5 linked regions of the Rubrivivax gelatinosus IL144 genome follow. The protein of the gene in region 1 binds, or shares a complex with, the protein of each later gene. Links are inferred from orthologs where the notes say so. Each region holds a gene or a part of one and is shown on either strand. Other genes may lie near its edges.

Evidence for each region.
Region 2: RGE_RS10370 (region 1) and sdhA share a complex: the UniProt entries of both Escherichia coli proteins name them as parts of the enzyme complex. The link is inferred for Rubrivivax gelatinosus IL144 from one-to-one orthologs.
Region 3: RGE_RS10370 (region 1) and RGE_RS06010 share a complex: the UniProt entries of both Escherichia coli proteins name them as parts of the enzyme complex. The link is inferred for Rubrivivax gelatinosus IL144 from one-to-one orthologs.
Region 4: RGE_RS10370 (region 1) and sdhD share a complex: the UniProt entries of both Escherichia coli proteins name them as parts of the enzyme complex. The link is inferred for Rubrivivax gelatinosus IL144 from one-to-one orthologs.
Region 5: RGE_RS10370 (region 1) and sdhC share a complex: the UniProt entries of both Escherichia coli proteins name them as parts of the enzyme complex. The link is inferred for Rubrivivax gelatinosus IL144 from one-to-one orthologs.

What each region holds. Positions count from the first base shown.
Region 1 is NC_017075.1:2,223,262-2,229,700, forward strand. What follows is about bases 1-2,926. They hold RGE_RS10370 (hypothetical protein), read right to left. Parts: upstream 1,699-2,926; coding sequence 1,303-1,698; downstream 1-1,302. Other genes in these bases: RGE_RS10360 (pyruvate carboxylase), read right to left, coding at 1-876; frdD (fumarate reductase subunit FrdD), read right to left, coding at 950-1,306; RGE_RS10375 (succinate dehydrogenase/fumarate reductase iron-sulfur subunit), read right to left, coding at 1,695-2,474; frdA (fumarate reductase (quinol) flavoprotein subunit), read right to left, coding at 2,480-2,926. In the rest of the region: more of frdA, read right to left, coding at 2,927-4,249; RGE_RS10385 (response regulator), read left to right, coding at 4,460-4,894; RGE_RS10390 (L,D-transpeptidase), read left to right, coding at 5,010-5,600; RGE_RS10395 (methyltransferase family protein), read right to left, coding at 5,602-6,063; RGE_RS10400 (class I SAM-dependent methyltransferase), read right to left, coding at 6,060-6,439. UniProt on the Escherichia coli protein: Two distinct, membrane-bound, FAD-containing enzymes are responsible for the catalysis of fumarate and succinate interconversion; fumarate reductase is used in anaerobic growth, and succinate dehydrogenase is used in aerobic growth.
Region 2 is NC_017075.1:1,276,041-1,278,942, reverse strand. It holds sdhA (succinate dehydrogenase flavoprotein subunit), read right to left. Parts: upstream 2,398-2,902; coding sequence 604-2,397; downstream 1-603. Other genes in the region: sdhC (succinate dehydrogenase, cytochrome b556 subunit), read right to left, coding at 2,774-2,902; sdhD (succinate dehydrogenase, hydrophobic membrane anchor protein), read right to left, coding at 2,400-2,762; RGE_RS06010 (succinate dehydrogenase iron-sulfur subunit), read right to left, coding at 1-587. UniProt on the Escherichia coli protein: Two distinct, membrane-bound, FAD-containing enzymes are responsible for the catalysis of fumarate and succinate interconversion; the fumarate reductase is used in anaerobic growth, and the succinate dehydrogenase is used in aerobic growth.
Region 3 is NC_017075.1:1,277,494-1,283,720, reverse strand. The notes cover bases 3,514-6,227. They hold RGE_RS06010 (succinate dehydrogenase iron-sulfur subunit), read right to left. Parts: upstream 5,366-6,227; coding sequence 4,661-5,365; downstream 3,514-4,660. Other genes in these bases: sdhA (succinate dehydrogenase flavoprotein subunit), read right to left, coding at 5,382-6,227; RGE_RS06015 (FAD assembly factor SdhE), read right to left, coding at 4,356-4,637; gltA (citrate synthase), read right to left, coding at 3,514-4,336. Also shown: sucC (ADP-forming succinate--CoA ligase subunit beta), read left to right, coding at 1-1,149; sucD (succinate--CoA ligase subunit alpha), read left to right, coding at 1,168-2,061; RGE_RS06025 (HDOD domain-containing protein), read right to left, coding at 2,116-3,015; more of gltA, read right to left, coding at 3,026-3,513. UniProt on the Escherichia coli protein: Two distinct, membrane-bound, FAD-containing enzymes are responsible for the catalysis of fumarate and succinate interconversion; the fumarate reductase is used in anaerobic growth, and the succinate dehydrogenase is used in aerobic growth.
Region 4 is NC_017075.1:1,275,140-1,277,861, forward strand. It holds sdhD (succinate dehydrogenase, hydrophobic membrane anchor protein), read left to right. Parts: upstream 1-1,041; coding sequence 1,042-1,404; downstream 1,405-2,722. Other genes in the region: RGE_RS05990 (GntR family transcriptional regulator), read left to right, coding at 1-512; sdhC (succinate dehydrogenase, cytochrome b556 subunit), read left to right, coding at 608-1,030; sdhA (succinate dehydrogenase flavoprotein subunit), read left to right, coding at 1,407-2,722. UniProt on the Escherichia coli protein: Membrane-anchoring subunit of succinate dehydrogenase (SDH).
Region 5 is NC_017075.1:1,271,006-1,277,457, forward strand. Bases 3,514-6,452 are described here. They hold sdhC (succinate dehydrogenase, cytochrome b556 subunit), read left to right. Parts: upstream 3,514-4,741; coding sequence 4,742-5,164; downstream 5,165-6,452. Other genes in these bases: RGE_RS05985 (malate dehydrogenase), read right to left, coding at 3,514-3,803; RGE_RS05990 (GntR family transcriptional regulator), read left to right, coding at 3,900-4,646; sdhD (succinate dehydrogenase, hydrophobic membrane anchor protein), read left to right, coding at 5,176-5,538; sdhA (succinate dehydrogenase flavoprotein subunit), read left to right, coding at 5,541-6,452. Outside these bases: acnB (bifunctional aconitate hydratase 2/2-methylisocitrate dehydratase), read right to left, coding at 1-1,592; RGE_RS05980 (HpcH/HpaI aldolase/citrate lyase family protein), read right to left, coding at 1,705-2,718; more of RGE_RS05985, read right to left, coding at 2,817-3,513. UniProt on the Escherichia coli protein: Membrane-anchoring subunit of succinate dehydrogenase (SDH).

The sequences.
Region 1 (6,439 bases):
GAACCAGCAGCGGCCGGTGTCGGCGTCCATCAGGAACTCGACCGTGCCGGCGTGCGTGTAGCCGACCGAACGCATCAGCCGCAGCGCGCTGTCGCAGAGCTCGGCGCGAGCCGCGCCGTCGAGATAGGGCGCCGGGGCGCGCTCGACGACCTTCTGGTTGCGGCGCTGCACGGTGCAGTCGCGCTCGTGCAGGTGCACCAGGTTGCCGTGCCGGTCGCCGAGGATCTGGACCTCGACGTGGCGCGCGCGGCGGATCAGCTTCTCGAAATAGACCTCGTCGTTGCCGAAGGCGGCCAGCGCCTCGCGCCGCGCCGACTCCAGCGCCGCCGGCAGCTCGGCCGCGCTTTCGACGACGCGCATGCCGCGGCCACCGCCGCCCCAGCTGGCCTTCAGCATCACCGGGAAGCCGATCTGCTCGGCCAGGCGGCGGCATTCGTCGACCTCGCGCGGCAGCGGCGGCGTCGCCGGCATCACCGGCACGCCGGCGGCCACCGCGGCGTGGCGCGCGGCGACCTTGTTGCCCAGCACGCGCATCACCTCGGGCGAAGGCCCGATCCAGCGCAGGCCGGCGGCGATCACGCGTTCGGCGAACTCGGGGTTCTCCGACAGGAAGCCGTAGCCGGGGTGGATGGCGTCGACGCCGGCGCGGCGCGCGATGCGCAGGATGTCGTCGCCGTCGAGGTAGGCCTCCAGCGGCTTCTTGCCTTCGCCGACGAGATAGCTCTCGTCGGCCTTGAAGCGGTGCAGCGCCTGGCGGTCCTGCTGCGAATAGATCGCCACCGTGCGCATGCGCATCTCGCTGGCCGCGCGCATCACGCGGATCGCGATCTCGGACCGGTTGGCGATCAGGATGGACCGGATCGGACGAAACTCCATCGAGGCTCCCGCGCGGGCGGTCGACGAAGTCCTGGCGCGCCGCCGCCCGTCCGCCGGCGCGCCTGAAGGCAGGTCAGAAGCCGATCGCGAACAGCAGCGCCGCGCAGACCAGGCTGCCCACGGTGGCGAAGCCGTAGAAGAACACCGCCGCGCCGTGCCCGGCGTGCACGCCGAGATCGTGCAGGCTGTGCAGCATGCGGTGGCAGCCGTGGAACAGGAACAGCGCGATCACCGCCAGCACCGCCAGCTTGCCCAGCGGGTGCAGCACGAAGGCGTGCACGTGGGCGTAGCTCAGCGCGTCGGGCGACAGCACGATGGCCAGCGGCGCCAGCACGCCGGTGATCAGGATCAGCGCCGGGCCGATCAGCGCCGACAGCATGCCGCCGGCGCCGAAGAGCGACCAGAAGATCGGTTCGTGCGAACGTTTCATCGCGTCACCCCCGCGACGACGGCGACGAGGCCGATCGAGACGACGAGCGCGGCGATCCAGCCGCCGACCGTCACCAGCCGCGGCGGGAAGGGCAGCTTGGGCGCGGTCTTCGGCATGACGCCGAACCAGGTGAAGCTGTGATAAGCCACCAGCGCCGCGGCGACGAGATGGAAGACGATCGCCAGCGGCGAGGCCAGCGCCGCGCGCCAGGCCTCGTACTCGGCCTCGCCCTGCGCCAGCCGCGCCAGGCCGACGAGCAGCACCAGCGCGTAGGCCGCGAGCAGCACCGCGCTGCCTTCGCGGATCATGTAGAGCACGTAGAACGGGTTCTTCGTCCACCAGCCGGCCATCGGGCGCTGGTAGGTCTTCAGCGTCGGCTTGTAGCGGCTCATCGCGCGCCTCCCTTGGGCGCGAGCAGCTTGCGCACGCCGAAGTAGTCCATCGTGCTGTTCACCTTGTTCTGGTTGATCGCGTGCGCCGGGTCCACGCCCTTGGGGCAGACCTCGGAGCAGTAGCCCACCAGCGTGCAGCCCCAGACACCTTCCTCGGCGTTGGCGACGTCGGCACGCGCCTCCCAGCCGCGGTCGCGCGAGTCGGCGTTGTAGCGGTGCATCAGCGCCAGCGCGGCCGGGCCGATGAACTCGGGCTTGAGCCCCACCTGCGGGCAGGCGGCGTAACACAGCAGGCAGTTGATGCACTGCGAGAACTGGTAGTACTGGTCCAGCTGCGCCGGCGTCTGCCGGCTCGGGCCGTCGGCGACGCTGCGGTTCTCGCAGGGCTGGATCCAGGGCTTGACCGACTCCAGCTTGTCGAGAAACTCGTTCTGGTCGACGACCAGATCGCGCACGATGGCGAAGTTGGCCAGCGGCTCGACACGCACCTTGTTCGGCCAGTAGTCGCGCAGGAAGGCGTGGCAGGACAGCTGCGGCACGCCGTTGATCATCTTGCCGCAGCTGCCGCAGATCGCCATGCGGCAGGACCAGCGGAAGGTCAGGCTGCCGTCGAAGTGGTCCTTGATGTACTGCAGGCCCTGCAGCACCGAGGTGTCGTCGTCGAACGGCACCTGCCAGCTCTGGAAGCGCGGTGCGCTGTCCGTTTCGGGATTGAAGCGCAGGCATTCGATCTCGATCGTGCGCCCGGTCGCGGGCGTCGGGGTCGTGTCCGTCATGGGGCTCAGGTCAGGATGGCCTTGGTGCCGGCGCCGCCGTAGCTGCGTGCGCGCGGCGCCGAGGTGGTGATGACGACGGGGCGGTGCGAGATCGCCGGAGCCTCGTCGCCGCGGCGTTCGGCCAGCGTGTGCACGAGGAAACGTTCGTCGTCGCGTTCGGTGTAGCCGTCCAGGCGCTGGTGGGCGCCGCGCGACTCCTTGCGCTCGCGCGCCGAGTGCGCCATCGCCTCGGCCACTTCGAGCATCGAGCCGAGCTCGATCGCCGACAGCCACTCGGTGTTGAAGGCGCGGCTGCGGTCGTCGAGCTTGACGCCGGCACGCCAGCGCGCGCGCAGCTCGGCCAGCGTCGAGCAGGCTTCGGCCAGGCCGGACTCCTCGCGGTAGATGCCGACGTTCTTCTCCATGCACTCGCCCAGCGCCTCGCGCAGCACGGCGACACGTTCGCCGCGCTCGTGCTGGTGCAGCGCCTCCAGGCGCGTGACCGCGGCCTGGGCCTGGCGCTCCAGCGACGCCGCAGACGTCGCGCCGGCCGAGCGCACGTACTGCGCCGCCGCTTCGCCGGCGACGCGGCCGAAGACGACGATCTCCGACAGCGAGTTCGAGCCCAGCCGGTTGGCGCCGTGGATGCCGACGCTGGAGCACTCGCCGGCGGCGTAGAGGCCGGGCAGCGAGGTCTCGGTGCGGCCGTTGGTGGCGATGCCGCCCATCGTGTAGTGCACCGCCGGGCGCACCGGGATCGGGTCGTGCACCGGGTCGATGCCGGCGAAGGTCTTGGCGACCTCGGTGATCAGCGGCAGGCGCTCGTGGATCTTCTTCGCGCCGAGGTGGCGCAGGTCGAGGTTGACGGCGCTGCCGTGGCGAGTCGTCAGCGTGTTGCCCTTGCGTTCCTCGTGCCAGAAGGCCTGCGACAGGCGGTCGCGCGGCCCCAGCTCCATCGCCTTCGGGCGCGGCCACGGGTCCAGCGGCCCGAGTCCGTAGTCCTGCAGGTAGCGGTGGCCGTCCTTGTTGGTCAGGATCGCGCCTTCGCCGCGGCAGCCTTCGGTGATCAGGATGCCGCTGCCGGGCAGGGCGGTCGGGTGGTACTGCACGAACTCCATGTCGCGCAGCGCGACGCCGTGGCGGTAGGCCAGGCCCATGCCGTCGCCGGTGACGATGCCGGCGTTGGTGTTCTGGCTGTAGACGCGCCCGGCGCCGCCGGTGGCCAGGATCACGGCCTTGGCGCGCAGCAGGAAGAACTTGCCGGTGGCGATCTCGATCGCCAGCACGCCTTGCACGCGGCCGTCCTCGACCAGCAGCTCGGCGACGAAGAACTCGTCGAAACGCTGGATTCCCGGGTACTTCAGCGAGGTCTGGAACAGCGTGTGCAACATGTGGAAGCCGGTCTTGTCGGCGGCGAACCACGTGCGCTGCACCTTCATGCCGCCGAAGAAGCGCACGTTGATGCTGCCGTCGTCCTTGCGGCTCCAGGGGCATCCCCAGTGCTCCAGGCGGACCATCTCCTCGGTGCAGCGCTCGACGAAGAAGCGCACGACGTCCTGGTCGCAGAGCCAGTCGCCGCCGGAGACGGTGTCGTCGAAATGGTTGTCCAGCGAGTCGTCGTCACGGATGACGCCGGCCGAGCCGCCTTCGGCGGCCACCGTGTGGCTGCGCATCGGCACCACCTTGGACACCAGGGCGACCTTGAGTTTCGGATCCGCCTCCTGGGCGGCGATCGCCGCGCGCAGGCCGGCTCCGCCGCCGCCGACGATCACGATGTCGCTGTCGATTGTTTCCATCCAAACTCCGATATCCTCCGCCCGCGCCGCAGAACGCGGCCCGCGCGCCGGTCGCCCTTATACCGGGATTGGCTTTCGCGTACCCCCGGTTTCCGCACATGGTCGGTGCATAGCCGACCACGTCACCCCGCCTCGGGCGTTGCAGGGTCGGCTACAAGCACTATGCTTGCCCGCTGCGCGTCGGAGCGGTTTCCCGTCGCGTTTTTTCGCATGCCCTCGATCCCACCTGCCGCCCCCCCGCTGGAAGAGCTCCAGGGAACCGTTCTCTACATCGAGGACGTGGAGATGAACTACGCCGTCGTCGAGGGCATCCTCGCACGCCATCCGGGCATCCGGCTGATGCGTGCGGCGACCGGCCTCGACGGCGTGCGCATGGTGCAGGAATGCCGGCCCGACTTCGTGCTGCTGGACATGCACCTGCCCGACATCTCCGGGCTGGAGGTCGTGCGCCGGCTCAGCGAGGAGATCGCCGAGCGGCGGCTGCGCATCACCATCCTCACCGCCGACACGCTGACGATGGACGTGCTGAAGGCGATGAGCCTGGGCGCCTTCGAGTACCTGGTGAAGCCGGTCGAGGTGCGCACCATCGAGGACTGCGTGCGCCGCGCGCTGCTGGCCAAGCGCCAGCAGGCCGGAAACCGCTGATCCCGGGGCGCGAACAGCGCCCGCTTCGCCCGCCTGTTGCCCGTTTCGGCCGTCCGGCCGCTGCCTAGCATCGTGGGCGTCGGCTCCACTCCCGCGGGCCGGGACGGAGCACCCGATGAAGGCAGTGGCGGCATGGGCCTGCGCGCTGGTGATGGGCGCGGCGGCTGCCGCCGAGACGCCGCGATCGGCAGCCGAGGCGCTGGTGGGGCACGTGCGTGCGACGCAGGACGCCGGCGGCCGGCCCTGGGCCGTGGTCGACAAGGGCGCGGCCAAGCTCAGCGTCTTCGATGCCGAGGGCCGGCTCGTCGCCGAGGCGCCGGTGCTGCTCGGGCTGGCGCGTGGCGACGATTCCGTGCCCGGTGTCGGCGAACGTGCCGCGCATCTGCCGCCGGGCGAACGCACGACGCCGGCCGGGCGTTTCGAGGCCGAACCCGGCCGCAACCTGCGCGGCGAGACGGTGGTGTGGGTCGATTACGACACGGCCTTCGCCATCCACCGCCTGCGCCCGGCACCGGCGTCCGAACGGCGGCCGCAGCGCCTGGCGTCGCCGACGCCCGCGGACAACCGCATCTCGGCCGGCTGCGTCGTCGTCGAGCCGGGCTTCTTCGAGAAGGTGGTGCTGGCGCAGCTCGGCCGCGGCCACTCGGTGGTCTACGTGCTGCCCGAGACGCGCGACTGGCGCACGCTGTTCGCCGATCCGGGCTGACTCACAGCAGCCCGGGCACGAAACGCTTCGTGCGTGCACGGTAGGCGGCGTAACCGGGGTGCCGCTCGGACATCCAGCGCTCTTCCAGCGAGGACTTGGCCCACAGCACCGCGGCCAGCGCCGCGGCCGAGACCAGCGTCGGCAGCGTCGGCGCGACGGCGATCGCCGCCAGCGCGAGCAGCAGCAGCGCGCTGTACATCGGATGCCGGATCCAGGCGTAGATGCCGTGTTCGACGAGGCGGCCGCCGGCGCGCGGTTCAGGGTGGATGTTGAAGTTGCCGGGCCGGTTGGCCTTCACCGCGGCCAGGCCGACGGCGAGGGCCAGCGTCGCCAGTGCGATCGCCAGCGCCGGGACGGCGGCACGGTTCCAGTGCGGGAGCGCCGAGCCGGCCAGTGCGGCCAGCAGCAGGAACTGCAGCGCGACCAGCCACGCGCCGGCGCGGCGCCCGGAGGCGTCGCTCACGCCGCCTCGCGGCGCAGCAGCCGGACCAGCAGCGGGCGTTCGAAGGCCGCGCCGTCCGCGCCGCAGTGCGGCATGAAGGCCGCACGCACACGCTCGACGAGCGCGTCGTTCAGCGTGTAGGTGGCGAAGCTCGACTGCATCATGCGCCGCTGGAACTCGGCGAAGTCGGCGAAGCGCACCGGCTGCGCGAAGCGGTGGCGCACGATCTCGGTCCAGGGGCCGTTCGCCAGCGCCGCGTCCAGCGCCGCCTGCGCCGCCGCGCGCACCGTGCCCTCGTCGTTGTACAGGCGCACGATGTCGTTCAGGCCCCCGTCGTAGACCGGCTCGGAGACATAGAGCAGGCCGCCGGGCACGAGCACGCGTGCGGCTTCGGCCA
Region 2 (2,902 bases), 950 kb from region 1 along the record:
GGGTCCTCGAGGTTGTCGAGGCGCTCGCTCGTCGCCTGGTCGCGGCTGTCGGCGATGAAGCGGTAGGCCTGCAGCAGGCCGGCCGGGCCGACGAACTTGTCCGGGTTCCACCAGAAGCTCGGGCAGGCCGTCGAGCAGCTGGCGCACAGGATGCACTCGTACAGGCCGTTGAGCTCCTCGCGCTCCTCGGGCGACTGCAGCCGCTCGGTCTCGGGCGGGCGCTCGTCGTTGATCAGGTACGGCTTGATCGAGTGGTACTGCTTGAAGAAGTTCGTCATGTCCACGATCAGGTCGCGGATCACGGGCAGGCCCGGCAGCGGGCGCAGCACGACGGTGCCCGGCAGCGTGCGCATGTTGGTCAGGCACGCGAGGCCGTTCTTGCCGTTGATGTTCATCGCGTCGGACCCGCACACGCCTTCGCGGCAGCTGCGGCGGAAGCTGAGCGACGGGTCGACCGCCTTCAGCTTGAGCAGCGCGTCCAGCAGCATGCGTTCGCTGCCGTCGAGCTCCACCTGCAGCGTCTGCATGTAGGGCTTGGCGTCCTTGTCCGGGTCGTAGCGGTAGATCTGGAACGTACGGAGCGTCATGGGAGAAACCTGTGCCTTAGAACGAACGGACCTTGGGCGGAACGCTGTCGACGCTCAGCGGCTTGAGGTTCACCGGCTTGTAGTCGAGCCGGTTGCCTTCGCTGAACCACAGCGTGTGCTTGAGCCACTCCTCGTCGTTGCGGCCGTTCGGGTGTTGCGGGGTGTCGCCGTAGTCGTTGACGGTGTGCGCGCCGCGGCTCTCGTGGCGGGCGGCGGCCGAGACGATCGTCGCCTGCGCGGCCTCGATCAGGTTGTCCACCTCCAGCGCCTCGATGCGCGCGGTGTTGAACACCTTGCTCTTGTCCTTCAGGCCGATGTGCTTGACGCGTTCGGCGATCGCGGCGATCTGCACCACGCCTTCGTCCATCACGGCCTGCGTGCGGAACACGCCGGCGTGCTGCTGCATCGACTTGCGGATGTCGTTGGCGACGTCCTGGGCGTACTCGCCCGAGGTCGAGGCCTCCAGGCGCGCCAGGCGCTCGAGCGAGCGGTCGGCGGCGTCGGCCGGCAGATCCTTGTGGTTGCGGCTCGCCAGCGCGCTGGCGACGATGTGGTTGCCGGCGGCGCGGCCGAAGACCAGCAGGTCCAGCAGCGAGTTCGTGCCCAGGCGGTTGGCGCCGTGCACGCTGACGCAGGAGCACTCGCCCACCGCGTAGAAGCCGTTGACCACCGCGTTGGGCGTGCCGTCCTTGGGCACCACGACCTGGCCGTGGATGTTGGTCGGGATGCCACCCATCTGGTAGTGGATGGTCGGCACCACGGGGATCGGTTCCTTCGTGATGTCGACGTTGGCGAAGTTGTGGCCGATCTCGTAGACCGAGGGCAGGCGCTTGAGGATGGTCTCGCCGCCCAGGTGGGTCATGTCGAGGTTGATGTAGTCCTTGTTTGGACCGCAGCCCCGGCCTTCCTTGATCTCCTGGTCCATGCAGCGCGAGACGAAGTCGCGCGGCGCGAGGTCCTTCAGCGTCGGCGCGTAGCGCTCCATGAAACGCTCGCCGTTGGCGTTGCGCAGGATCGCGCCTTCACCGCGGCAGCCTTCGGTCAGCAGCACGCCGGCGTTGTGCACGCCGGTCGGGTGGAACTGCCAGAACTCCATGTCCTGCAGCGGCACACCCGCGCGCGCGGCCATGCCCAGGCCGTCGCCGGTGTTGATGAAGGCGTTGGTGCTCGCCGCGTAGATGCGGCCGGCACCGCCGGTCGCGAACAGCGTGCACTTGGCCTGCAGCACGTGCACCTCGCCGGTCTCCATCTCCAGCGCGGTGACGCCGAGCACGTCGCCTTCGCTGTCGCGGATCAGGTCCAGCGCCATCCACTCGACGAAGAAGTTGGTGCGCGCCTTGACGTTCTGCTGGTACAGCGTGTGCAGCATCGCGTGGCCGGTGCGGTCGGCCGCGGCGCAGGCGCGCTGCACCGGCTTCTCGCCGTAGTTCGCGGTGTGGCCGCCGAACGGACGCTGGTAGATCGTGCCGTCCGGGTTGCGGTCGAACGGCATGCCGAAGTGCTCGAGCTCGTAGACGACCTTCGGCGCCTCGCGGCACATGAACTCGATCGCGTCCTGGTCGCCGAGCCAGTCGGAGCCCTTGACGGTGTCGTAGAAGTGGAAGTGCCAGTTGTCCTCGGACATGTTGCCGAGGCTGGCGCCGATGCCGCCCTGGGCCGCGACGGTGTGCGAACGCGTCGGGAAGACCTTGGACAGGACGGCGACGTTGAGGCCCGCGCGGGCCAGTTGCAGCGAGGCGCGCATGCCGGAACCGCCGGCACCGACGATGACGACGTCGAACTTGCGCTTGGGAAGATGGGCGAGGGCCATCGTCAGAGTCTCCAGAGCACTTGCACGGCCCAGCCGGCGCAGCCGACGAGCCAGACGATGGACAGCACCTGCAGGGTCAGCCTGACGGCTGCGGGCTTGACGTAATCCATCCAGATGTCGCGGATGCCGATCCAGGCATGCCACGCGAGCGACACGATGACGACGAAGGTCAGCACCTTCATCCATTGCGCCGAGAAGATGCCGGCCCAGCGGTCGTAGCCGAGCGGGCCCGGCGCGAGCAGCTGAACCAGCAGCACGAAGGTGAAGACGGCGATCACCGCGGCGGTGATGCGCTGCGCGAGCCAGTCGCGCGCACCGTAGTGAGCGCCGACGACGAGGCGCTCGGGACCGTAGTTCTTGGACATGGGAGAGGACCTCAGTACAGGCCGAACAGCTTGGCGCCCAGCAGCGCGGTGAGCGGCAGGCTCAGCGCGAGCGTCACGATGGCCGAGGAACGGCCCTTCTCCTTGGAGTAGGCGTGCGAGACGTCCATCCAGAGGTAGCG
Region 3 (6,227 bases), 950 kb from region 1 along the record:
GAATACCAGGCCAAGGAACTGCTGCGCGCGCACGGAGTACCCGTGCCGCGAGGCTATGCGGCGTTCACGGTGCAGGAGGCGCTGGAGGCGGCGCAGAAGCTCGGCGGCTCGGTGTGGGTGGTCAAAGCCCAGATCCACGCCGGCGGCCGCGGCAAGGGCGGCGGCGTCAAGCTCGCGCGTTCGATCGCCGAAGTCGAGACGCTCGCTTCGCAGATCCTCGGCATGCAGCTCGTCACCCACCAGACCGGCCCCGAAGGCCAGAAGGTGCGCCGGCTGCTGATCGAAGAAGGCGCCGACATCCAGAAGGAGTACTACGTCGCCGCGCTCACCGACCGCGCGACGCAGAAGGTGGCGCTGATGGCGTCCTCCGAAGGCGGCATGGACATCGAGGAAGTGGCGCACGCCACGCCGGAGAAGATCCTCAAGGTCTTCGTCGACCCGCTGGTCGGCCTGACCGAAGCCCAGGCGCGTGAGCTGGCGGTGGGCATCGGCGTGCCCGAGGCCAGCCAGGCGCAGGCGGTGGACGTGTTCCAGAAGCTCTACGCCTGCTACATGGCCAGCGACGCCAGCCTCGCCGAGATCAACCCGCTGATCCTCGAAGGCCACGGCGGCATCAAGGCGCTGGACGCGAAGTTCAACTTCGACGCCAACGCGCTGTTCCGCCACCCCGAGATCGTCGCCTGGCGCGACCTCGACGAAGAGGACCCGGCCGAGGTCGAGGCCAGCAAGTTCGACCTCAGCTACATCAGCCTGGACGGCAACATCGGCTGCCTGGTCAACGGCGCAGGGCTGGCGATGGCGACGATGGACACCATCAAGCTCTTCGGCGGCGAGCCGGCGAACTTCCTCGACGTCGGCGGCGGCGCGAGCGCCGAGAAGGTCACCGAGGCCTTCAAGATCATGCTGAAGAACCCCGAGGTGAAAGGCATCCTCGTCAACATCTTCGGCGGCATCATGAAGTGCGACACCATCGCCGAAGGCGTCATCGCCGCGTGCAAGGCGGTGAACCTGCAGGTGCCGCTGGTGGTGCGCATGAAGGGCACCAACGAGGACCTGGGCAAGAAGATGCTGGCCGACAGCGGCCTGCCGATCATCAGCGCCGACACGATGGCCGAAGCGGCCACCGCCATCGTCGCCGCCGTCAAGTAACTCGCCGAGAGCACCCGCATGAGCATCCTGATCAACAAGGACACCCGCGTCATCACGCAGGGCATCACCGGCAAGACGGGCCAGTTCCACACCCGCATGTGCCGCGACTACGCCAACGGCCAGAACTGCTTCGTCGCCGGCGTGAACCCGAAGAAGGCCGGCGAGGACTTCGAGGGCATCCCGATCTACGCCAGCGTCAAGGAAGCGGCGGCGCAGACCGGTGCCACCGTCAGCGTCATCTACGTGCCGCCGGCCGGGGCCGCGGCCGCCATCTGGGAAGCCGTCGAAGCCGAGCTGGACCTGGCGATCTGCATCACCGAAGGCATCCCCATCAAGGACATGCTGGAAGTGCGCAACAAGATGAAGGCCAAGGAGGCCGCCGGCGGCAAGAAGACGCTGCTGCTGGGGCCGAACTGCCCGGGCACGATCACGCCCGAGGAGATCAAGATCGGCATCATGCCGGGCCACATCCACAAGAAGGGCCGCATCGGTGTCGTCAGCCGCTCGGGCACGCTGACCTATGAAGCCGTGGCGCAGCTCTCCGAACTGGGCATCGGCCAGAGCAGCGCGGTGGGCATCGGCGGCGACCCGATCAACGGGCTCAAGCACATCGACGTGATGCGGCTGTTCAACGAGGACCCGGACACCGACGCGGTGATCATGATCGGCGAGATCGGCGGCCCCGACGAAGCCGACGCGGCGCGCTGGTGCAAGGAGCACATGAAGAAGCCGGTGGTCGGCTTCATCGCCGGCGTCACCGCGCCGGCGGGCAAGCGCATGGGTCACGCCGGCGCGCTGATCTCCGGCGGCGCCGACACGGCGGACGCCAAGCTGGCGATCATGGAGGAGTGCGGCTTCACGATCACGCGCAACCCGTCCGAGATGGGGCGGCTGCTGCAGAAGCTGATCTGAGCGGCGCCCTCCACGCTCCAGCACGAGGCCCGGCGAGTCCGGGCCTCGCCGTTTTCAGCCCGCCTCGGCGCGCACGCGTTCGAGCGCGGCCGGCATCGCCTCGCGCAGCACCACGGCCAGCGGATGCGGGCTGGTGCCCAGCGGGTGGCGCAGCGTGTCGGCGCCCAGTTCGGCGAAGGACGGCGTGATCGCCCAGCGCCTCGCGGCGCGGCCGAAAAGCCGGTAGGCGCGGCGTTCGAGCGCGGTCGCGAAGGCCTCGCTCGGCGCGGCGAACTCGACGCCGGAGCGGTCGAGCAGGTTCAGCGTCGCGGTCCAGCCGCTGTCGTGCAGCAGGCCGGTGAGGTAGGCGTCGAACACCGGCACCGCCTCGGCACGCAGCGCGCATTCGGCGGCCAGCGCCTCGGCGTGGGTCCACAAGCGCGCGCCGGCGGCGCGGCTCCAGGGCCCGGGCGCCTGGTCGTAGATCGGCTTGAGCACGACGCGCGCGATGACGGTGTGCAGGCCCTGCACGCCGATCAGCGAGATCGACTGCTGCAGATCGGACGCCTCGCCGCGGCCACGGTAGTAGGCGCTGCCGGCGAGCTTGAGCACCTCGGCGCTCAGCACCGCGTCGCGGGCCACACGCTGGGCCATCGCCGCGACCGGCAGTTCGTCGCCCTGGCGCAGCATCGCCAGCAACTGAGGCACCAGCGCCGCGGCACGCGGCAGCAGGTCCTCGGGCAAACCGGGCTGCGCGAGCACGGCGTCGATGCGCGCGAGCGCGGCGGCCTCGTCCGCCGACGGCCCGGCACCGGACGGCGCGTCGGCCGCAAGCAGCCAGCAGGCCAGCGGAATGGAAAACGCCGCCGGAGCCGGCGGCGTGGAAGCCGACGGAGCGGCCGGCGCTGAAGGCAGATCCGCCGCTCGCGGCGCCTCGCGGCGCCGCGGCGCGAACAGCCGCGCCAGCCAGCTCATCGTCTGCGGGTCAGCGCTTGTCGAGCGGCGGCACGTCGCGGCGCTGCGAGCCGACGAAGAGCTGGCGCGGACGGCCGATCTTGTACTCGGGGTCGCCGATCATCTCGTTGAGCTGGGCGATCCAGCCCACCGTGCGCGCCAGCGCGAAGATGGCGGTGAACAGCGACACCGGGATGCCGATCGCGCGCTGCACTATGCCCGAGTAGAAGTCGACGTTCGGGTAGAGCTTGCGGGCGACGAAGTACTCGTCTTCCAGCGCGATCTTCTCGAGCGACATCGCCAGCTTGAACAGCGGGTCGTTCTCCAGGCCCAGCGCGCCCAGCACCTCGTGGCAGGTCTCACGCATCAGCTTGGCGCGCGGGTCGTAGTTCTTGTAGACCCGGTGGCCGAAGCCCATCAGCTTGACGGAGGAGTTCTTGTCCTTCACCTGCTTGATGAACTCGCCGATCTTCTCGACGCCGCCGTTGCGCTGGATGTCCTCCAGCATGTTCAGCGCGGCCTCGTTGGCGCCGCCGTGCGCCGGGCCCCACAGGCAGGCCACGCCGGCGGCGATGGCCGCGAACGGGTTGGTGCCCGAGCTGCCGCACAGGCGCACCGTCGAGGTCGAGGCGTTCTGCTCGTGGTCGGCGTGGAGGATGAAGATGCGGTCCATCGCGCGCACCAGCACCTCGTTGGGCTCGTAGTCCTCGCACGGGGTCGCGAACATCATGCGCATGAAGTTCCCGGCGTACGAGAGCTTGTTGCGCGGGTAGACGTAGGGCTGGCCCTCGCCGTACTTGTAGGCCATCGCGACCAGCGTCGGCATCTTGGCGATCAGGCGGATCGCCGCGATCTCGCGGTGGCGCGGATCGTTGATGTCGGTGCTGTCGTGATAGAAGGCCGACAGCGCCCCGACCAGGCCGGTCATGACCGCCATCGGGTGGGCGTCACGACGGAAGCCGCGCAGGAAGAACTGCATCTGCTCGTGCACCATCGTGTGCTCGGACACGAGCTTGTGGAAGTCCTGCTGCTGCTGCGCGTTCGGCAGCTCGCCGTAGAGCAGCAGGTAGCAGGTGTCCAGGAAGTCGCACTGCGTCGCGAGCTGCTCGATCGGATAGCCGCGGTACAGCAGCTCCCCCTTGTCACCGTCGATGTAGGTGATCGTCGACTGGCAAGACGCCGTGCTGAGGAAGCCCGGGTCATAGGTGAACTTGCCGGTCTGGCCGTAGAGCTTGCGGATGTCGATGACATCCGGGCCGATGCTGCCCTTGTAGATGGGCAGATCCATGCTCGGGCTGCCGTCCGAGAACGACAGGGTGGCTTTCACGCCGGAGGGGGTCATGTCGAGGCCTTTCTTGAGCTCAGGCGGAAGCAGGGAGGGTGGGCCGACGCATCTGCGCCAGCACCTCGTGCACTTCAGGGCGATCCAGCTCGCCCTGCAGCTCTCGACGGCCGAGCAGCAGGTCAAGCAGATCGTTGTCCGGCAGGTCCATCAGGGCCATCAGCCCCTGGGCCTGCCGCTTCGTGATCGTCGCCTCGTGATCACGGAAGAAACGTTCGACGAAGAGGTCGTTTTCCAGCAGGCCTCGGCGGCAGCGCCAGCGCAGCCGGCCGAGATCGGTAGGGTCCAGACGTTCGTCCATGAGCCGTAGTCGCTTTTCTTGTCTCAGATGGCGCGGCGAACCATCATTTCTTTGATCTTGGCAATCGCCTTCGTCGGGTTCAGCCCCTTCGGGCAGACGTCGACGCAGTTCATGATCGTGTGGCAGCGGTACAGGCGATACGGGTCCTCGAGGTTGTCGAGGCGCTCGCTCGTCGCCTGGTCGCGGCTGTCGGCGATGAAGCGGTAGGCCTGCAGCAGGCCGGCCGGGCCGACGAACTTGTCCGGGTTCCACCAGAAGCTCGGGCAGGCCGTCGAGCAGCTGGCGCACAGGATGCACTCGTACAGGCCGTTGAGCTCCTCGCGCTCCTCGGGCGACTGCAGCCGCTCGGTCTCGGGCGGGCGCTCGTCGTTGATCAGGTACGGCTTGATCGAGTGGTACTGCTTGAAGAAGTTCGTCATGTCCACGATCAGGTCGCGGATCACGGGCAGGCCCGGCAGCGGGCGCAGCACGACGGTGCCCGGCAGCGTGCGCATGTTGGTCAGGCACGCGAGGCCGTTCTTGCCGTTGATGTTCATCGCGTCGGACCCGCACACGCCTTCGCGGCAGCTGCGGCGGAAGCTGAGCGACGGGTCGACCGCCTTCAGCTTGAGCAGCGCGTCCAGCAGCATGCGTTCGCTGCCGTCGAGCTCCACCTGCAGCGTCTGCATGTAGGGCTTGGCGTCCTTGTCCGGGTCGTAGCGGTAGATCTGGAACGTACGGAGCGTCATGGGAGAAACCTGTGCCTTAGAACGAACGGACCTTGGGCGGAACGCTGTCGACGCTCAGCGGCTTGAGGTTCACCGGCTTGTAGTCGAGCCGGTTGCCTTCGCTGAACCACAGCGTGTGCTTGAGCCACTCCTCGTCGTTGCGGCCGTTCGGGTGTTGCGGGGTGTCGCCGTAGTCGTTGACGGTGTGCGCGCCGCGGCTCTCGTGGCGGGCGGCGGCCGAGACGATCGTCGCCTGCGCGGCCTCGATCAGGTTGTCCACCTCCAGCGCCTCGATGCGCGCGGTGTTGAACACCTTGCTCTTGTCCTTCAGGCCGATGTGCTTGACGCGTTCGGCGATCGCGGCGATCTGCACCACGCCTTCGTCCATCACGGCCTGCGTGCGGAACACGCCGGCGTGCTGCTGCATCGACTTGCGGATGTCGTTGGCGACGTCCTGGGCGTACTCGCCCGAGGTCGAGGCCTCCAGGCGCGCCAGGCGCTCGAGCGAGCGGTCGGCGGCGTCGGCCGGCAGATCCTTGTGGTTGCGGCTCGCCAGCGCGCTGGCGACGATGTGGTTGCCGGCGGCGCGGCCGAAGACCAGCAGGTCCAGCAGCGAGTTCGTGCCCAGGCGGTTGGCGCCGTGCACGCTGACGCAGGAGCACTCGCCCACCGCGTAGAAGCCGTTGACCACCGCGTTGGGCGTGCCGTCCTTGGGCACCACGACCTGGCCGTGGATGTTGGTCGGGATGCCACCCATCTGGTAGTGGATGGTCGGCACCACGGGGATCGGTTCCTTCGTGATGTCGACGTTGGCGAAGTTGTGGCCGATCTCGTAGACCGAGGGCAGGCGCTTGAGGATGGTCTCGCCGCCCAGGTGGGTCAT
Region 4 (2,722 bases), 950 kb from region 1 along the record:
TCGTCGCCACGCATGCCGAGGAGCGCGTGCAGTACCGCTTCCTGCGCCTGCGCCCCGACGACGGCGGCGCCGGCAGCCTGCAGCGCCGGCTGCTGGACTGCCGCCGCATGCGCGCGCCGCTGGACGTCGCGCGTTCGCTGGAGCTCAAATCCGGCGAAACCGCGGTCCAGCTTCGCCGCCTGCTGCTGGCCGATGGCCGCCCGGTCGTGCTCGACGACATCTGGCTGCCCGGCACGCCGTTCAAGGGATTGAGCATCGAACGCCTGCAAGGCTGGCGCGGGCCGATGTACCGTCTGTTCGAAACCGAGTTCGGGGTCCGGATGATCCGGGCCGAAGAGAAGATCCGCGCCGTCGGCGCGGCAGAGGAGGAGGCCGAGGCGCTGGCGGTGCCCCTGGGCGCTCCGCTGCTGTCGGTCGAGCGTTTGTCGTTCACCTATGGAGACCGGCCCGTCGAACTGCGGCGCGGGCTTTACAACACGTCTTCCCACCACTACCGCAACGAGCTTTCCTGAACCGCCCAGTTCCGTGTAAGCCTGCCGCGCTGGAATTAGACTCTTTGCGTTGCCGCAAAGCAGCGACGCCGGTGCGAACGAACAGGACAACCCCCATGGCAAGTACCCAACGCCCGGTCTATCGCAACATCCACATCACGCAGCTCGCCAGCTACCGGCTGCCTCTCGCCGGTTTCGTGTCGATCCTGCACCGCATCAGCGGTGCGCTGATGTTCTTGTTGCTGCCCTTCGTCATCTGGCTGTTCGACAACAGCCTCACTTCCGAGATCTCGTTCGACACCTTCACCTCGGCCTTCGTCGCCGGTGTCTGGTTCGTTCCCGCCTTCCTGGTCAAGCTGGTCGTGCTGGCCTTGATCTGGGCCTATCTGCACCACCTCATCGCCGGCATCCGCTACCTCTGGATGGACGTCTCGCACGCCTACTCCAAGGAGAAGGGCCGTTCCTCGGCCATCGTGACGCTCGCGCTGAGCCTGCCGCTCACCGCGCTGCTGGGCGCCAAGCTGTTCGGCCTGTACTGAGGTCCTCTCCCATGTCCAAGAACTACGGTCCCGAGCGCCTCGTCGTCGGCGCTCACTACGGTGCGCGCGACTGGCTCGCGCAGCGCATCACCGCCGCGGTGATCGCCGTCTTCACCTTCGTGCTGCTGGTTCAGCTGCTCGCGCCGGGCCCGCTCGGCTACGACCGCTGGGCCGGCATCTTCTCGGCGCAATGGATGAAGGTGCTGACCTTCGTCGTCATCGTGTCGCTCGCGTGGCATGCCTGGATCGGCATCCGCGACATCTGGATGGATTACGTCAAGCCCGCAGCCGTCAGGCTGACCCTGCAGGTGCTGTCCATCGTCTGGCTCGTCGGCTGCGCCGGCTGGGCCGTGCAAGTGCTCTGGAGACTCTGACGATGGCCCTCGCCCATCTTCCCAAGCGCAAGTTCGACGTCGTCATCGTCGGTGCCGGCGGTTCCGGCATGCGCGCCTCGCTGCAACTGGCCCGCGCGGGCCTCAACGTCGCCGTCCTGTCCAAGGTCTTCCCGACGCGTTCGCACACCGTCGCGGCCCAGGGCGGCATCGGCGCCAGCCTCGGCAACATGTCCGAGGACAACTGGCACTTCCACTTCTACGACACCGTCAAGGGCTCCGACTGGCTCGGCGACCAGGACGCGATCGAGTTCATGTGCCGCGAGGCGCCGAAGGTCGTCTACGAGCTCGAGCACTTCGGCATGCCGTTCGACCGCAACCCGGACGGCACGATCTACCAGCGTCCGTTCGGCGGCCACACCGCGAACTACGGCGAGAAGCCGGTGCAGCGCGCCTGCGCCGCGGCCGACCGCACCGGCCACGCGATGCTGCACACGCTGTACCAGCAGAACGTCAAGGCGCGCACCAACTTCTTCGTCGAGTGGATGGCGCTGGACCTGATCCGCGACAGCGAAGGCGACGTGCTCGGCGTCACCGCGCTGGAGATGGAGACCGGCGAGGTGCACGTGCTGCAGGCCAAGTGCACGCTGTTCGCGACCGGCGGTGCCGGCCGCATCTACGCGGCGAGCACCAACGCCTTCATCAACACCGGCGACGGCCTGGGCATGGCCGCGCGCGCGGGTGTGCCGCTGCAGGACATGGAGTTCTGGCAGTTCCACCCGACCGGCGTGCACAACGCCGGCGTGCTGCTGACCGAAGGCTGCCGCGGTGAAGGCGCGATCCTGCGCAACGCCAACGGCGAGCGTTTCATGGAGCGCTACGCGCCGACGCTGAAGGACCTCGCGCCGCGCGACTTCGTCTCGCGCTGCATGGACCAGGAGATCAAGGAAGGCCGGGGCTGCGGTCCAAACAAGGACTACATCAACCTCGACATGACCCACCTGGGCGGCGAGACCATCCTCAAGCGCCTGCCCTCGGTCTACGAGATCGGCCACAACTTCGCCAACGTCGACATCACGAAGGAACCGATCCCCGTGGTGCCGACCATCCACTACCAGATGGGTGGCATCCCGACCAACATCCACGGCCAGGTCGTGGTGCCCAAGGACGGCACGCCCAACGCGGTGGTCAACGGCTTCTACGCGGTGGGCGAGTGCTCCTGCGTCAGCGTGCACGGCGCCAACCGCCTGGGCACGAACTCGCTGCTGGACCTGCTGGTCTTCGGCCGCGCCGCCGGCAACCACATCGTCGCCAGCGCGCTGGCGAGCCGCAACCACAAGGATCTGCCGGCCGACGCCGC
Region 5 (6,452 bases), 950 kb from region 1 along the record:
ATGTCCAGCGGCATCACGCCGGTGGCGGCGCCGAAGGCGACCAGGCCCGAACCCGCCGGGAACGAGATGCCGATCGGGAAACGCGTGTGACTGTCGCCGCCGGTGCCGACGGTGTCGGGCAGCAGCAGGCGGTTGAGCCAGCTGTGGATGACGCCGTCACCCGGGCGAAGCGCGACGCCGCCGCGGCTGGAGATGAACTGCGGCAGCTCGCGGTGCATCTTCACGTCGACCGCCTTCGGGTAGGCGGCGGTGTGGCAGAAGCTCTGCATCACGAGGTCGGCGCTGAAGCCCAGACAGGCCAGGTCCTTCAGCTCGTCGCGCGTCATCGGGCCGGTGGTGTCCTGGCTGCCGACGGTGGTCATGCGCGGCTCGCAGTAGGTGCCCGGGCGGATGCCCTGGCCTTCGGGCAGGCCGCAGGCGCGGCCGACCATCTTCTGCGCCAGCGTGAAGCCGCGGCCGCTGTCCTTCGGCGCGACCGGCAGGCGGAAGGTGGTGGAGGCGCTCAGGCCCAGGAACTCGCGCGCCTTGGCGGTCAGCGAGCGGCCGATGATCAGGTTGATGCGGCCGCCGGCACGCACCTCGTCGAGCAGGACTTCGCTCTTGAGCTGGAACTCGGCGACGGTCTCGCCGTTCTTCAGCAGCTTACCGTCATAGGGCAGGACCTCGATGACGTCGCCCATCTCCAGCTTGGAGACGTCGACCTCGATCGGCAGGCTGCCAGAGTCTTCCTGCGTGTTGAAGAAGATCGGCGCGATCTTGCCGCCCAGCGTGACGCCGCCGAAACGCTTGTTCGGCACGAACGGGATGTCCTGGCCGGTGGCCCAGATGACGCTGTTGGTCGCGCTCTTGCGCGACGAGCCGGTGCCGACGACGTCGCCGACGTAGGCCACGAGGTGGCCCTTGGCCTTGAGCGCGTCGATGAAGGCCATCGGGCCGCGCTTGCCGTCTTCCTCGGGCTTGAAGGCCGCATCCGGGCGCGTGTTCTTCAGCATCGCCAGGTAGTGCAGCGGGATGTCCGGGCGGCTCCAGGCGTCGGGCGCTGGCGACAGGTCGTCGGTGTTGGTCTCGCCGGGCACCTTGAAGACGGTGACGGTGATCGACTTCGGCACCTCGGGGCGGGTGGTGAACCACTCCGCGTCGGCCCAGGACTGGATGACTTCCTTGGCCCGGGCGTTGCCGGCGCGCGCCTTCTCGGCGACGTCGTGAAAGTAGTCGAACATCAGCAGGGTCTTCTTCAGGCCCGCGGCGGCGACGTCGGCGACCTCGGCGTCGTCCAGCAGTTCGATCAGCGGATGCACGTTGTAGCCGCCGACCATCGTGCCCAGCAGCTCGGTGGCCTTGGCCTTGGACACGAGGCCGACCTTCAGGTCGCCGTGCGCGACGGCGGCCAGGAACGAGGCCTTGACCTTGGCGGCGTCGTCGACGCCCGGCGGTACGCGGTGCGTCAGCAGGTCCAGCAGGAAGGCTTCCTCGCCGGCGGGCGGGTTCTGGATCAGCTCGATCAGCGCGGCGGTCTGCGCGGCGTCCAGCGGCAGCGGCGGGATGCCGAGCGCGGCGCGTTCGGCGGCATGTTGGCGATAGGCGGTCAGCACGGGCGTTCTCCTGCGGCAGGGCGGGTTTCGGGGCGGGCCCCCGGCCTCGCCTCCTGTATTTTATGTCTTATATAAGACTTGAGGTGAGGCTCGGGGTGATCGACGGCACGGTTCAGGCGTCGGCGAAGAAGGCGCGGCGCACCTCGGCGGGCAGCTGCGCGCCGTCGCGGGCGGAAGTCTGGTGGGCACGCTCCAGCACCTGCCAGAAGTAGCGGTAGCTGGCGCGGTCGTGCAGCGTGTCGCGGTGGCGGATCGGCGCCCAGCCGGCGGCCTGGGCGGCGAACACGATCTCGATCGCCTGGTCGACCTCGGCGGTGGTCGGCGCGAAGGCGTCGACGATGGGCCGGATCTGCGACGGGTGGATGCTCCACATGCGCGTGTAGCCCAGCCGGCGCGCGGCCTTCTCGGCGGCCGCGGCGATCGCCTTCTCGTCCTTGAACTCGGTGACGACGCAGTGCGAGGGCACCTTGCCCCAGCCGTGGCAGGCGGCGGCGATCTCGAGCTTGGCGCGCAGCACCAGCGGGTGCTCGAACTGGCCCTCGACGCCCATCGCGCTCTGCGGGATCGCGCCGCGGTGCGCCGAGACGAAGTCCATCAGCCCGAAGGACAGCGACTCGACGCGCGGGTGCGCGGCCAGGGCCTGCACCTCGCGCAGCGCACCGTGGGTCTCGACCATCGCGTGCAGCGGGATCGTGCGCGCCAGGCCGTGGCGGCGGGCGGCCTCGTCGACGACGGCGGCGGCGCGTTCGAAGTCGGCCAGGCCGCGCGGCTTGGGGATCATCAGATAGGCCAGTCGAGCGCCGACGCGGCCGACGACGAGCTCGGCCACCTGCTCGAAACGCGGGTGGTCGATGGCCTGCAGCCGGATGCCGACGCGGCCGTAGCGGTTGTCCGGCCCGGCGACCAGCTCGGCCATCAGCTCGGCGTGCTCGAGTTCGCCGCCGACCGGCGCGCCGTCCTCGCCGTCGAGCGTGACGTCGAAGATCGGGCCGAGTTCGGCCTGCAGCGCCAGGCTCTTCCTCATGCGCGCCTCGACGCCGCTGTAGTGGTCGCAGACCGGCAGGGCGGGGGCGACGAGTTCGTCGGGGTCGAACAGCGCCTGGCGGGGGTGGACAAGCTCGGTCATCGCGTCTTCCAGTCGTGGAAACGAAAACGGCGCCCGTTGCCGGGCGCCGTCGATTGTTGGGGGCGCGGCGCGTTCCGCGCAAGCGCCCGCCCGATGCGTCAGAGCAGGTGCTGGACGCCGTCGCGCTCGCCGATCAGTTCGGCCAGCGTCTTGTCGATGCAGGCTTGCGAGAACTCGTCGATCGGCAGGCCTTCGACGATCTTGTATTCGCCGTTGGCGCAGGTGACCGGGAAGCCGAACATGACGTCCTTGGGGATGCCGTATTCGCCGTTGCTGGGCACGCCCATCGTCACCCATTCGCCATTGGTGCCCAGGGCCCAGTCGCGCATGTGGTCGATCGCGGCGTTGGCGGCCGAAGCGGCGGAGGACACGCCGCGTGCGGCGATGATCGCCGCGCCGCGCTTGCCGACGGTCGGCAGGAACACGTCCTGGTTCCAGACCTGGTCGTTGATCGTTTCCTTGACCGAGGCGCCGTCGATGGTCGCGAAGCGGTAGTCGGCGTACATCGTCGGGCTGTGGTTGCCCCAGACGGCCAGTTTCTTGATGGCCGACACCGGCTTGCCGGTCTTGGCGGCGATCTGGCTGGCGGCGCGGTTGTGGTCCAGGCGCAGCATGGCGGTGAAGTTGCCGGGCTTGAGGTCCGGCGCGCTCTTCATCGCGATGTAGGCGTTGGTGTTGGCTGGGTTGCCGACAACCAGCACCTTGACGTCGCGCGAGGCGACGGCGTTCAGCGCCTTGCCCTGGGCGGTGAAGATCTGGGCGTTGGCGGCCAGCAGGTCGGCGCGCTCCATGCCGGGGCCACGCGGACGGGCGCCGACGAGCAGCGCGTAGTCGGTGTCCTTGAAGGCGGTCATCGGGTCGGAATGGGCTTCCATGCCGGCCAGCAGCGGGAAGGCGCAGTCCTCGAGTTCCATCATCACGCCGCGCAGCGCTTCCTGGGCCTTCTCGATCGGCAGTTCGAGGAGCTGGAGGATGACGGGCTGGTCCTTGCCCAGCATCTCGCCCGAGGCGATACGGAACAGCAGGGCGTAACCGATCTGGCCGGCGGCGCCGGTAACGGCCACGCGAACGGGCTTCTTGCTCATGGGGAGGCTCCTCAGGATGGGGTGTTGGTCGAGGCGTTGGACATTTTAGCGACGGCGCTGACACCACTCTTATGTCTTATGTAAGACAATCGAGCCATGCCCGACGCCGCCCCGGTCGCCGAACCCACTCCGTCCTTCAGCCCGTTGTACCAGCAGATCAAGGGTCTGCTCGTGCGCAGCCTCGAGACGGGCGAGTGGAAGCCCGGCGACGCCATCCCCAGCGAGATGGAGCTGGCGGCACGATTCAAAGTCAGCCAGGGCACGGTGCGCAAGGCCATCGACGAGCTGGCCACCGAGAACCTGCTGATCCGCCGCCAGGGCAAGGGCACTTTCGTCGCCACGCATGCCGAGGAGCGCGTGCAGTACCGCTTCCTGCGCCTGCGCCCCGACGACGGCGGCGCCGGCAGCCTGCAGCGCCGGCTGCTGGACTGCCGCCGCATGCGCGCGCCGCTGGACGTCGCGCGTTCGCTGGAGCTCAAATCCGGCGAAACCGCGGTCCAGCTTCGCCGCCTGCTGCTGGCCGATGGCCGCCCGGTCGTGCTCGACGACATCTGGCTGCCCGGCACGCCGTTCAAGGGATTGAGCATCGAACGCCTGCAAGGCTGGCGCGGGCCGATGTACCGTCTGTTCGAAACCGAGTTCGGGGTCCGGATGATCCGGGCCGAAGAGAAGATCCGCGCCGTCGGCGCGGCAGAGGAGGAGGCCGAGGCGCTGGCGGTGCCCCTGGGCGCTCCGCTGCTGTCGGTCGAGCGTTTGTCGTTCACCTATGGAGACCGGCCCGTCGAACTGCGGCGCGGGCTTTACAACACGTCTTCCCACCACTACCGCAACGAGCTTTCCTGAACCGCCCAGTTCCGTGTAAGCCTGCCGCGCTGGAATTAGACTCTTTGCGTTGCCGCAAAGCAGCGACGCCGGTGCGAACGAACAGGACAACCCCCATGGCAAGTACCCAACGCCCGGTCTATCGCAACATCCACATCACGCAGCTCGCCAGCTACCGGCTGCCTCTCGCCGGTTTCGTGTCGATCCTGCACCGCATCAGCGGTGCGCTGATGTTCTTGTTGCTGCCCTTCGTCATCTGGCTGTTCGACAACAGCCTCACTTCCGAGATCTCGTTCGACACCTTCACCTCGGCCTTCGTCGCCGGTGTCTGGTTCGTTCCCGCCTTCCTGGTCAAGCTGGTCGTGCTGGCCTTGATCTGGGCCTATCTGCACCACCTCATCGCCGGCATCCGCTACCTCTGGATGGACGTCTCGCACGCCTACTCCAAGGAGAAGGGCCGTTCCTCGGCCATCGTGACGCTCGCGCTGAGCCTGCCGCTCACCGCGCTGCTGGGCGCCAAGCTGTTCGGCCTGTACTGAGGTCCTCTCCCATGTCCAAGAACTACGGTCCCGAGCGCCTCGTCGTCGGCGCTCACTACGGTGCGCGCGACTGGCTCGCGCAGCGCATCACCGCCGCGGTGATCGCCGTCTTCACCTTCGTGCTGCTGGTTCAGCTGCTCGCGCCGGGCCCGCTCGGCTACGACCGCTGGGCCGGCATCTTCTCGGCGCAATGGATGAAGGTGCTGACCTTCGTCGTCATCGTGTCGCTCGCGTGGCATGCCTGGATCGGCATCCGCGACATCTGGATGGATTACGTCAAGCCCGCAGCCGTCAGGCTGACCCTGCAGGTGCTGTCCATCGTCTGGCTCGTCGGCTGCGCCGGCTGGGCCGTGCAAGTGCTCTGGAGACTCTGACGATGGCCCTCGCCCATCTTCCCAAGCGCAAGTTCGACGTCGTCATCGTCGGTGCCGGCGGTTCCGGCATGCGCGCCTCGCTGCAACTGGCCCGCGCGGGCCTCAACGTCGCCGTCCTGTCCAAGGTCTTCCCGACGCGTTCGCACACCGTCGCGGCCCAGGGCGGCATCGGCGCCAGCCTCGGCAACATGTCCGAGGACAACTGGCACTTCCACTTCTACGACACCGTCAAGGGCTCCGACTGGCTCGGCGACCAGGACGCGATCGAGTTCATGTGCCGCGAGGCGCCGAAGGTCGTCTACGAGCTCGAGCACTTCGGCATGCCGTTCGACCGCAACCCGGACGGCACGATCTACCAGCGTCCGTTCGGCGGCCACACCGCGAACTACGGCGAGAAGCCGGTGCAGCGCGCCTGCGCCGCGGCCGACCGCACCGGCCACGCGATGCTGCACACGCTGTACCAGCAGAACGTCAAGGCGCGCACCAACTTCTTCGTCGAGTGGATGGCGCTGGACCTGATCCGCGACAGCGAAGGCGACGTGCTCGGCGTCACCGCGCTGGAGATGGAGACCGGCGAGGTGCACGTGCTGCAGGCCAAGTGCACGCTGTTCGCGACCGGCGGTGCCGGCCGCATCTACGCGGCGAGCACCAACGCCTTCATCAACACCGGCGACGGCCTGGGCATGGCCGCGCGCGCGGGTGTGCCGCTGCAGGACATGGAGTTCTGGCAGTTCCACCCGACCGGCGTGCACAACGCCGGCGTGCTGCTGACCGAAGGCTGCCGCGGTGAAGGCGCGATCCTGCGCAACGCCAACGGCGAGCGTTTCATGGAGCGCTACGCGCCGACGCTGAAGGACCTCGCGCCGCGCGACTTCGTCTCGCGCTGCATGGACCAGGAGATCAAGGAAGGCCGG